Linked DNA regions of Methanosarcina mazei S-6. The protein of the gene in region 1 binds, or shares a complex with, the protein of each later gene. Links are inferred from orthologs where the notes say so. Each region holds a gene or a part of one and is shown in the gene's direction. Other genes may lie near its edges. The genes, in order: MSMAS_RS17355, fen and rnhB.

Region 1 (2,944 bases):
GACCGTTGATACTGTAATTCTCTTTAAAAACAAGCTTGTTCTGGTGAAGAGAAAAAACCCTCCATATCAGGGAAAATTTGCCCTTCCTGGCGGCTTCGTCGAAATTGGGGAAAGTACAGAAACAGCAGCTGCCAGGGAAGTTTTTGAAGAAACAGGCCTTTCTGTGGAGATTCTCAAACTTATCGGTGTCTATTCCGACCCTGAACGTGACCCAAGAAGACACACGGTATCAGTGTGTTACCTTGCGAAAGGATACGGAGACTTAAAATCAGGCTCTGATGCTGCTGCTGTAGAACTTTTTGAGCTTGATTCTATTCCTGAGCTGGCTTTTGACCATAATAAAATGATAAATGAAGCAAAAAGTGATATTAATGCAGTTCTGTACTAAATGCAAAAGTATGATGTTTCCGAAAGATGGTAACTACCACTGCAGAAAATGTGGAAGCACAATACCGATTGAAAGCGACGCAAAGAATTTCGTCTCCAAAGCCAAAATTGATGATCACGAAGTAGTTGTACTCGAAGGAGAACAGACCTCAGGCCTGCCGACAACAAATGCAAAATGTCCGGAGTGCGGGAACAACACTGCAGCCTGGTGGCTAAGACAGCTCAGGTCTGCTGACGAATCCGAAACCCGTTTCTTCAAATGTACAAAATGCGGGTATACATGGAGAGAATACGACTGAATTTCATAAACACTTCTTACGGGCCTTTCTTAAAAACGTACTTCTGAAAAAATATAATACCGAAATATAGACTTCTGGATGACCATTTCGAGGTCAGAACTTCTTTTATGTTTCAGGCTGAGCCTGAAGCTTCCTTATTTTCTGACCAAGATTTATATAGTTGTCCGGCTTTGAACCTAATAATTTGCCCGGTTTCATGTATCAGTTATTCCAGTAAGGGAAGATTACCTTCAAGGGATAGAAAAATCCCAAATTGTAAGGAAATTTATATATCCAGTGATAGATAAGGAGTTTAAGGCTTAATTTATTTGATGGAGAAGAATCATGTTCAAGGCAGCAATTAATGCAGAGCTTCTGAAAGACGCAATTGCCTCACTGGCTGTAATTGTAGACGAGGTCAGATTCAAAATTAAACCCGAAGGTATTTCGGTAAAGGCGGTTGATCCCGCCAACGTTGCAATGGGGATTTTTGAGCTTGGGTCATCAGCTTTTGAGGAATATAGTGCTGATGAGTGTGAAATAGGGATCGATCTGAATAAGATTACCGACCTCCTGGGAATTGCGGACAGGAACGATACAGTACGTATGGAGCTTGATGAAGGTAGCAATAAGCTCCTGATTGATGTTGGAGGATTATCATATACTCTTTCTCTTCTGGACCCTTCAACAATCCGTGCAGAGCCCAGAGTTCCTCAGCTCGAACTTCCTGCCAAAGTTGTCCTGAACGGTGCAGACCTCAGGCGTGCCGTAAAAGCCGCAGAAAAAATAAGCGACCACATGCTTATGGGAGTCTCTGGCGATACTTTTTATATGGAAGCAAAGGGCGATACAGATCAGGTCCGCCTGGAAATGGGTAGAGACCAGTTAATCGACCTTAAAGCAGGTGAAGCCTGTTCCCTCTTCTCCCTGGACTACCTTACAGATATAGTAAAACCCACAAACAAGGTAAATGAGGTCACTCTCTCCCTTGGAAGGGATTTCCCCATCCTGATTGATTTCGAGATTGCAAACGGTGCGGGCAGAATCTCTTACCTGCTGGCTCCGAGAATCGAATCGGACTAAGGATGACATGCAGGCAGAAAAACTTGCATATTACCCATTCACTTCAGAAGCGTCTGCCTACGTTGGAAACCTGGGAATTTCCTTAGAAAGCCTGCTCAATTCGCGGGCTTACAGGGCTGCAAGAGCCCGTGGAATAGAAAGGGTAAAAGAAGCTCTTGAAGGAGAAATTAAAAAATCTCCTGTTTCGGGGGAAGCCCAGGTACTTTCAGAACTCCTTTCCTATCCATTTGCCAGGATGCTGGTCGCCTGCGTGGATGATCAACTCTTTACCCGACGTTATGCTCTGGCAGAAGCAAAGGCTGCTTATACTTTTTTGAGAAACGAAAATCCGGATTTTCTGCTGGAATTCGGAGATGATTTTGGAATTTCAGCAGATTCTCAGGATTCTTATTTCAGCATGCATTTTACGGACTATATCCGCTTTTCAAATTCCCTTAAAGACCCTTCATGGAAACTGACAAACCGCCAGTTGAGAGCAGGCAAAATAAAAATAACAAAAGAAGAGTTTTCAAGGCTTCTTGAAGAAGCGGTCAGGGAAAGGATTGAACAATCCTTCCCTGTCCCGGAAATCCCGCCCGAGGTATCCAGTTTCTGTTCACCTTACGCTGCCGAGATAAAGGACAAGTTCGAAGTCCAGAAAAAGAAATTCGGATCTACGGATTTCGGAGCTGTCAAACCGGAACTATTCCCCCCCTGCATTGCCTATGCGCTTGCTAACGTTCAGGGAGGAGTGAATCTTGCTCACTCGATGCGTTTTGCAATGACATCCTTCCTTCTCAATGTGGGAATGTCAGTAGATGAAATCCTGAACCTTTTCAATATCTCACCGGATTTTAATGCAGAAAAAACCCTCTACCAGATAGAGCATATCGCAGGTGCTACAGGAAATACTTACAAACCACCTGCCTGCGACACCATGAGGACGTATGGGAACTGCGTAGGAAAAGACAGGCTCTGCGAGAAAATAAGCCATCCTCTTGGATATTACGAGAAAAAAGTATTCATAAAAAATAAAGAAGGAGAAGAGGCACAGGGAAAAGAACAGGGAAAGGAGAAGGATGATGGGAAGGAAAAGGAAAACGGGAAGGAAAGTGAAGTGAAAAAGAAGAAAGAGAAGTGAAAAAGAAGAAAGAGAAGTGAAAAAAGAAGTAACAGCAAATGAATAATGTAAAACTAAATTGAAAGTCGGGACTGCC
Region 2 (3,116 bases), 3.5 Mb from region 1 along the record:
GGGAATATCTGTATCCCAGATATTTATAAATATATTCATATTGATATTGAGAATCGTAAGGTATTATTACCCAGAGTTAGTATATTGAATTACTTGTGTAAGCAGGTAAAGAAGGAAAGCTAATATGCACCTCAATCTTGAACCGATTGGTATTATCAAAAAGGTTGCAAATAAGTCGGAGATTTTGATTTATTCTGATTTTGAGCAGGTCATACGGAATATCGTCTCCAAAATAGGAGAAGGAGCGGAAATGGGCCAGAAGCTTCTGGTTATCCACAAAAACAACAGTAAAAAACAGATCGATGGTCACCAGGTCCAGGTTACGAAGGCTACTCTTCTGGAAAGGAAAGGGAATCTGCTGACAATATCCAAAATAGAGGCAAACGAAGACTCTGTAATTGATGTCCGGCTTGATCTGACTGCCTGAAATCTTCCGATTTCGACATATGTCGACAAAATCGCAGATTTCTTCAAATTTTTTTTCTCCTGAATAGCTTATACTGGAATTCCAGTGGTCGAGCCCTTATTTGGAACTCCTGAAAATGGGTTGCTGCAATTTTATATCACATCTTTCTATATCACAGCTTTCTGTTTACGAGAAGAGTACATCTTATGGAAAGTGTACGCTGGGGAGTACATCTAATGGAATGCGCAGGATCTGACAAGCAGGCACGAGGCTTACATAAAATGAAACAGTCTGTTAAATTTAATATTGATTTTTGCCCTGAGTTCCGGGGAGGAAATTTGATGGCTTTAAAAAGTCTATTTTCTCTTTAATTGTTTTCTCCTCGATCTGACACAAATTATCTTTATGCCTTTTTTACTTCTTTTTCCGGTAAAAACTTCTGTCCGGTAGAGCGTAAAACTTCAGTATACATAAAGCCTATTGTCAAATAACTGGAGATACCTTCAGTAATACATTCTCGCAATAAACCTGCTGGAGATGATTATTCACCTGACAGCAAAAGGGTTAATGATAATAAACAAAAAAAATGCATCATTGTTTGATATAGAGTTTTATTCTGAGGGAAAACATGGGTACGGATATAGGAGATCTGCTCCAGAAAAGAAAAATAGAACTTTCTGACCTTTCAAACCGGGTGGTTGCAGTTGACGCATTTAACACCCTGCACCAGTTTTTGAGCATTATCCGCCAGAGAGATGGAAGCCCTCTGGTTAATTCACAGGGGAAAGTAACTTCTCATCTCTCAGGGCTTCTCTATCGCACAGCCAGTCTGGTAGAGGCAGGTATCAAGCCTGTTTTCGTTTTTGACGGCAAGCCTCCTGAAATGAAAACAGGAACTCTGAATCGAAGGAAAGAAATCAGGGAATCTTCAAAGGAAAAGTGGGAGAATGCAAAAGCAGAGGGCAACCTTGAAGCTGCATATAAGTACGCCCAGGCTTCTTCAAAAGTTGACCAGGACATTATTGAGGACTCCAAATATCTCCTCGATATTATGGGCATCCCCTGGATACAGGCTCCATGTGAAGGCGAGGCGCAGGCTGCGCATATGGTTCTTAAAAAAGATGCTGACTGTGTTGCTTCCCAGGACTACGATTCTTTCCTCTTCGGAGCCCCGACTGTAGTCCGTAATCTGGCTGCCACCGGCAAACGCAAGCTCCCCGGGAAAAATGTGTATGTTGATGTTGAACTTGAAATGATTGAGCTTGAGGAAACCCTGGATTCCCTGGGAATCAACAGAGACCAGCTTATTGATATAGCAATCTGTGTGGGCACGGATTATAATAAAGGATTGGAAAAAGTGGGTCCCAAAACAGCCCTCAAGCTAATTAAAAAGCACGGAAACATTCATGCCGTGATCCGGGAAAAAGGTATGGAGATTGAAGCTCTGGACAGCATAAAGGAACTTTTTACCCATCCTGATGTTACGGATGACTATGAAATCAAATGGGGAAAACCCGACTCTGAAAAACTCATTAATTTCCTCTGTGACGAGAACGATTTCTCTGAAGACAGGGTGGTAAAAGCCGCAGATCGCCTTAAAGCGGCTTCAGGGGCAAGACAGCAAACTCTTGACCAGTGGTTCTGAAAGGCTTTCAGGATTGCGGCGAAGAAGGTTTAAGGCTGGCAGAATCTGAACCGGGGCATTCGAGGGAAAAATACACTCATTCTCACTTACAAGGAGCCGTGGACCTGAGCTTCTTTCCATGAACAGTGGTCTCTTTGCTGTAAAATGGCTTTTACAGGACTGATACTTACTTGTTGATCAGATCCGCCAGGTAGTCAGTCAGGTAAAAAAGACGTAAAGGACAAGGAGAGGTAAAAGTGCGCTGGTTAGGGCACAGGCTTTATGCCTGGGTGAATATTGCAGTAGATTCAAGGCTTTCTGTTAAGGAAGGACATGAGATCTCGGTAAGTGTGAAGTAACACTATGCTTCAAAGCCTTAATTAACTTTCAAACGCGTTTGTGCACGTAGACCGGGAGAATCGGGAGAGATTTTTCACCGGCTTCCGGAAAACGACCCCGACGTTGCCCATGTTAATTCTCCTGAATCCGTATCTCCCGGTAATTTCTCCCGGTAATTAATCCATCCTAACTCTTTTACCAGGGCTTCAGATTTTTCATATTCAGGTTCTGGTTATCTCTGCTCCGCTGTTTTTAGCCCTGGTCATCATCGTGACTCCGCCTACGGTTTCGTCAAGCATTTTCTGGACTTCTGTTTGAAGCCTTCTGCCTTCTTCTTTATTGTCCACAAGAGCATAGACCACAGGCCCGAATGAACTTACTCCGGCTCCATAACACTGGCTGCGCAGGAAAGAAGCAATATTCTTTACAAAATCCGGCCAGATAAGGCTCTCCCTCTTGTTAAAGCCGACAGTCTGGACATGATTTATTGCAGCTCCGAAACTCTCAATATCTCCCTCTATTACGGCAGGCATCATCTGCATGAGCACTACATGGGAAATTTCCCTTACTTCCTCTATGGGCAGGGGGCAGAATTTTTTGAATGTATCAATTTCCTCCTGGTCATGCATTCCTTTCTCATTTGGAATTGCTAACAGGATATCCCATTCAGGGAAATCCTCCCGGAAGAGAACTGGACCGGGAGGTACGCGGCTTGCAGCCGATGGCATAAATCCTCCCTTATCTTTA
Region 3 (3,054 bases), 1.6 Mb from region 1 along the record:
TCTCATCTGTTGCTGGCTAACTTAACCCCAAAAATAATCTACTTTAGATTTAATGCTTTTGTTAGGGGATTGTTAGAAAAGTTTCAGAGTAAACAGTATCTCTTAATATTATATGGCTTTTTTGAGGGGCATTCTGGCAGAGAGCCGGTAAAAAACAAAATCTTTTTTTTCAAATTGTGCATGTGTACAGGAGATGAACACAGAGCCCGTTTTAATCAGGAGTGATGGAATCAAAAAAGATGACGATAAAAGTGATAACTGCAAGATCGATAAAGGAAAGGTGGATAAAGAAAAGATCGATAAGGGAAATCTCGATGAAGAAGATGTCGATGAAGAAGAAGTCGATGAAAAAAAGGTCGATGAAGAAAAGGCAGATAAAGGAAGGGTGGTTGTTTCCTGGACCGGAGGTAAGGACGGTTGCCTCGCGTGTTATGGGGCAATCTTGGAAGGTTTTGAGGTGACCCACCTCCTGAACTTCAGAGAAATCCGGAGGCGCGGCTCCCATGACATCAATCCTGCTCTTCTTTATGCACAGGCTGAAGCTCTCGGGATTCCCCTTATCCATAAGGACTTTATTTCATATGAACAGGAATTCAAAAAAGCGGTCCGTAATTTAAGAAATAATGGAGAGAAAATCGATGGGGCAGTTTTCGGGCATATCGAGACTCACAGGAAACTTGTAGACAGGATCTGCGGAGAACTGTGCCTCGAGTTGATAATGCCGCTCTGGCAGAAGAATTCCAGGTAGATTATAAATAGCCTCATAGATTCGGGGTTTGAGGTGATACTTATCAGTGTCAAAGCCGATTTGCTGGGAAAAGAGTGGCTTGGCAGAAAGATCGATGAAAATTTCATATGCGACCTGAAAAAGCACAATCCTTCAATCGATCCATGCGGTGAAAACGGGGAGTTCCATACTTTTGTCACCGACTGTCCGCTGTTCAAAAATAAAATAAAGGTGACGGAGAGTGAAATGGTTTTGAGGGGAGGCTACTGGTTCCTGGAAATTTCAAAGTTAGAAGCCGGGAAAAAATAAGCCTGCATTATTAAGACTATTTAATACTTTTAAAAATGTACCTGTACCTACTTTTATAAAGTAAAAAAGCTCTCTTCCTTCAGCAGGAGATAACCATAGAATGATGATCGCAGGAATTGATGAAGCCGGAAAAGGTCCGGTAATCGGGCCCATGTGCATAGGAGGCGTAAAAATCGATGAATCCAAAGCCCACATACTCAAAGTTCTGGGAGTTGCGGACTCCAAAAAGCTGACGCCGAAAAAGAGGGAGCAGCTTGCATCCCAGATAAAAAAGCATGCTGACGGCTATTTTATTTTTGAGGTCAGCCCTTCTCAGATTGACGAGCTCCGGAAAATAATGAGCATGAACGAGATCATGGTTGTCTGCTTTGCAAAAGTGCTTGAGCAGCTTAAGCCGGATATCGTGTATGCAGATGCCGCTGATGTAAAAGCTGAACGCTTTGCCGAAAACCTGCTCAGGCAGTACGCAAAAACCAGCCCTGACCATGCAAAGAAAATAAAGGTAGTCTCCATGCACCAGGCAGATGCGATTTATCCTGTGGTGTCGGCAGCCTCTATCATTGCAAAGGTGCGCAGGGACGAGCTGATAGAAGAGCTCAAAAGAGAATGGTGCATAGATTTCGGAAGCGGCTATCCTTCGGACCCCAAGACCAGAGGGTTCCTGCTGAAATGGGGAAAAGAGCACGGAGGAGATTTTCCCGATATCGTCAGGCAGTCCTGGCAGACTGTGGAAAATATCCGTGAAGAATTGAAAAAAAGCTGAATAACAAGGCTGAATAAAAAAATAAATAAAGGGCTGGAAGAAAAGGCTGGAGGAAAAAATTCCCAGTAATTTTCAGAACTGCTCCGTTCTCCTTTAAATCAAGCCTGTGGAAAAAGAAAAAATAGTTAAAGGTACTCAATTTGCAGCCCGGCTCCCACTTCTTCAAGCCTGCAAACCTTTGAAAGCTCGATTTTTGAATTCAGGTCAGTACAGTGGCACGCATGGACACAGGCAGGGTTAAGTTTTTTAAGGTATTCGAGAGTTCCCCGCATCCGTTCTTCCGAGGGTTTCAGGAGATGAAAGCCACCTATTATATCAAGGACCCTGCTGTCTCCGCAGACCTCTTTTGCATACTCCGTGATATTACAGATCCCTGAATGGGAACAGCCCGTGATGATTACAAGCCCTGCCCTAGTCCTGTACGCAAGAGCGGTGTCGTCCGGAAGGAGGTCGGGAACTTTATTTCCTTTGCTGTCCTGCACATATCCGACAGCTGCCTCTTTCTCAAAGGAGAAGTTCCTGGGAATCTCTCCAAGGAAAACCAGATTCTCGCTCAACCAGACAGGAATGCTTGAAAGCTGCATCCTGAAATGTCCCGAGAGTTTTTTAGGAGTTAGCAGGCTTCCGATTTCTCCAATATCTTCAATTTTTTTGCTTTCGAAGGCAAGGGGATGGGCTATAAGAACTGGAGACCTGAAAGGAAGTTTTTCTATCCCTGCTTCAAGGAATAAGCGGACCAGGGGCTCAAGTCCCCAGCTGTGGTCCAGGTGCCCGTGGGAGAGTACCACGTAATCAAGGTCCAGAAGTGAAAGCCCCATTTTCCGGGCGTTTTTGAGGAAAATATCCGAGTATCCGGTATCAAAAAGCACTCTGGTGCCAGAGTCCTCCAGCAGGAAGGACAGACCGGGTTCGGCAAGGAAATACCTGTCAATAAGGGTGTTATTGTCAACAAGGACCGTGAGTTTCATGAAGAGTTAAATTTGCCTGAAGCGTATATAAGTGTATTATAGCAATGTTACTAAACCTGTAAAATAACAATGTTACTAAACATGTAAAATAGCAATGTTACTAAACCTGTAAAATAACAATGTTACTAAACCTGTAAAATAACAATGTTACTAAACCTGTAAAACATCATCCAGTTTTTCCTTTTTGCACTGTCTTCTTTTATTCTTAAAATTGTAACCTGAAACTCTTTACAAATTTCCAAAAATATAGGAAGACTAATATCTGAGTATTCCTATATAAATAACTA

What was found.
Region 2: the proteins of MSMAS_RS17355 (region 1) and fen are in contact, whole or in part, in a crystal structure (PDB 1RXZ), measured with the Archaeoglobus fulgidus proteins. The link is inferred for Methanosarcina mazei S-6 from one-to-one orthologs. Residues at the interface, in WP_010877842.1 of Archaeoglobus fulgidus: Asn43, Val44, Ala45, Met46, Pro120, Arg121, Pro123, Leu125, Gln151, Met192, Ser194, Asn218, Tyr219, Pro220, Ile237, Leu238, Ala239, Pro240, Arg241, Ile242, Glu243, Ser244; in WP_010877775.1 of Archaeoglobus fulgidus: Lys326, Ser327, Thr328, Gln329, Ala330, Thr331, Leu332, Glu333, Arg334, Trp335, Phe336.
Region 3: the proteins of MSMAS_RS17355 (region 1) and rnhB are in contact, whole or in part, in a crystal structure (PDB 3P83), measured with the Archaeoglobus fulgidus proteins. The link is inferred for Methanosarcina mazei S-6 from one-to-one orthologs. Residues at the interface, in WP_010877842.1 of Archaeoglobus fulgidus: Val39, Ala42, Asn43, Val44, Ala45, Met46, Leu125, Asp168, Ser194, Asn218, Tyr219, Pro220, Ile237, Leu238, Ala239, Pro240, Arg241, Ile242, Glu243, Ser244; in WP_010878125.1 of Archaeoglobus fulgidus: Ala74, Ile178, Ala179, Ile183, Arg190, Ser195, Asn196, Leu197, Arg198, Gln199, Lys200, Thr201, Leu202, Asp203, Phe205.

Annotation. Positions count from the first base shown.
Region 1 is NZ_CP009512.1:4,029,312-4,032,255, forward strand. Bases 93-2,879 are described here. They hold MSMAS_RS17355 (DNA polymerase sliding clamp), read left to right. Parts: upstream 93-1,010; coding sequence 1,011-1,748; downstream 1,749-2,879. Other genes in these bases: MSMAS_RS17345 (NUDIX domain-containing protein), read left to right, coding at 93-388; MSMAS_RS17350 (transcription factor S), read left to right, coding at 372-686; priL (DNA primase regulatory subunit PriL), read left to right, coding at 1,756-2,868. In the rest of the region: more of MSMAS_RS17345, read left to right, coding at 1-92.
Region 2 is NZ_CP009512.1:490,837-493,952, forward strand. Bases 84-3,042 are described here. They hold fen (flap endonuclease-1), read left to right. Parts: upstream 84-1,034; coding sequence 1,035-2,051; downstream 2,052-3,042. Other genes in these bases: MSMAS_RS02100 (hypothetical protein), read left to right, coding at 125-427; MSMAS_RS02110 (beta-ribofuranosylaminobenzene 5'-phosphate synthase), read right to left, coding at 2,591-3,042. In the rest of the region: more of MSMAS_RS02110, read right to left, coding at 3,043-3,116. UniProt on the Methanocaldococcus jannaschii protein: Structure-specific nuclease with 5'-flap endonuclease and 5'-3' exonuclease activities involved in DNA replication and repair.
Region 3 is NZ_CP009512.1:2,389,083-2,392,136, reverse strand. The notes cover bases 71-2,967. They hold rnhB (ribonuclease HII), read left to right. Parts: upstream 71-1,136; coding sequence 1,137-1,799; downstream 1,800-2,967. Other genes in these bases: MSMAS_RS10235 (MBL fold metallo-hydrolase), read right to left, coding at 1,925-2,767. UniProt on the Methanocaldococcus jannaschii protein: Endonuclease that specifically degrades the RNA of RNA-DNA hybrids.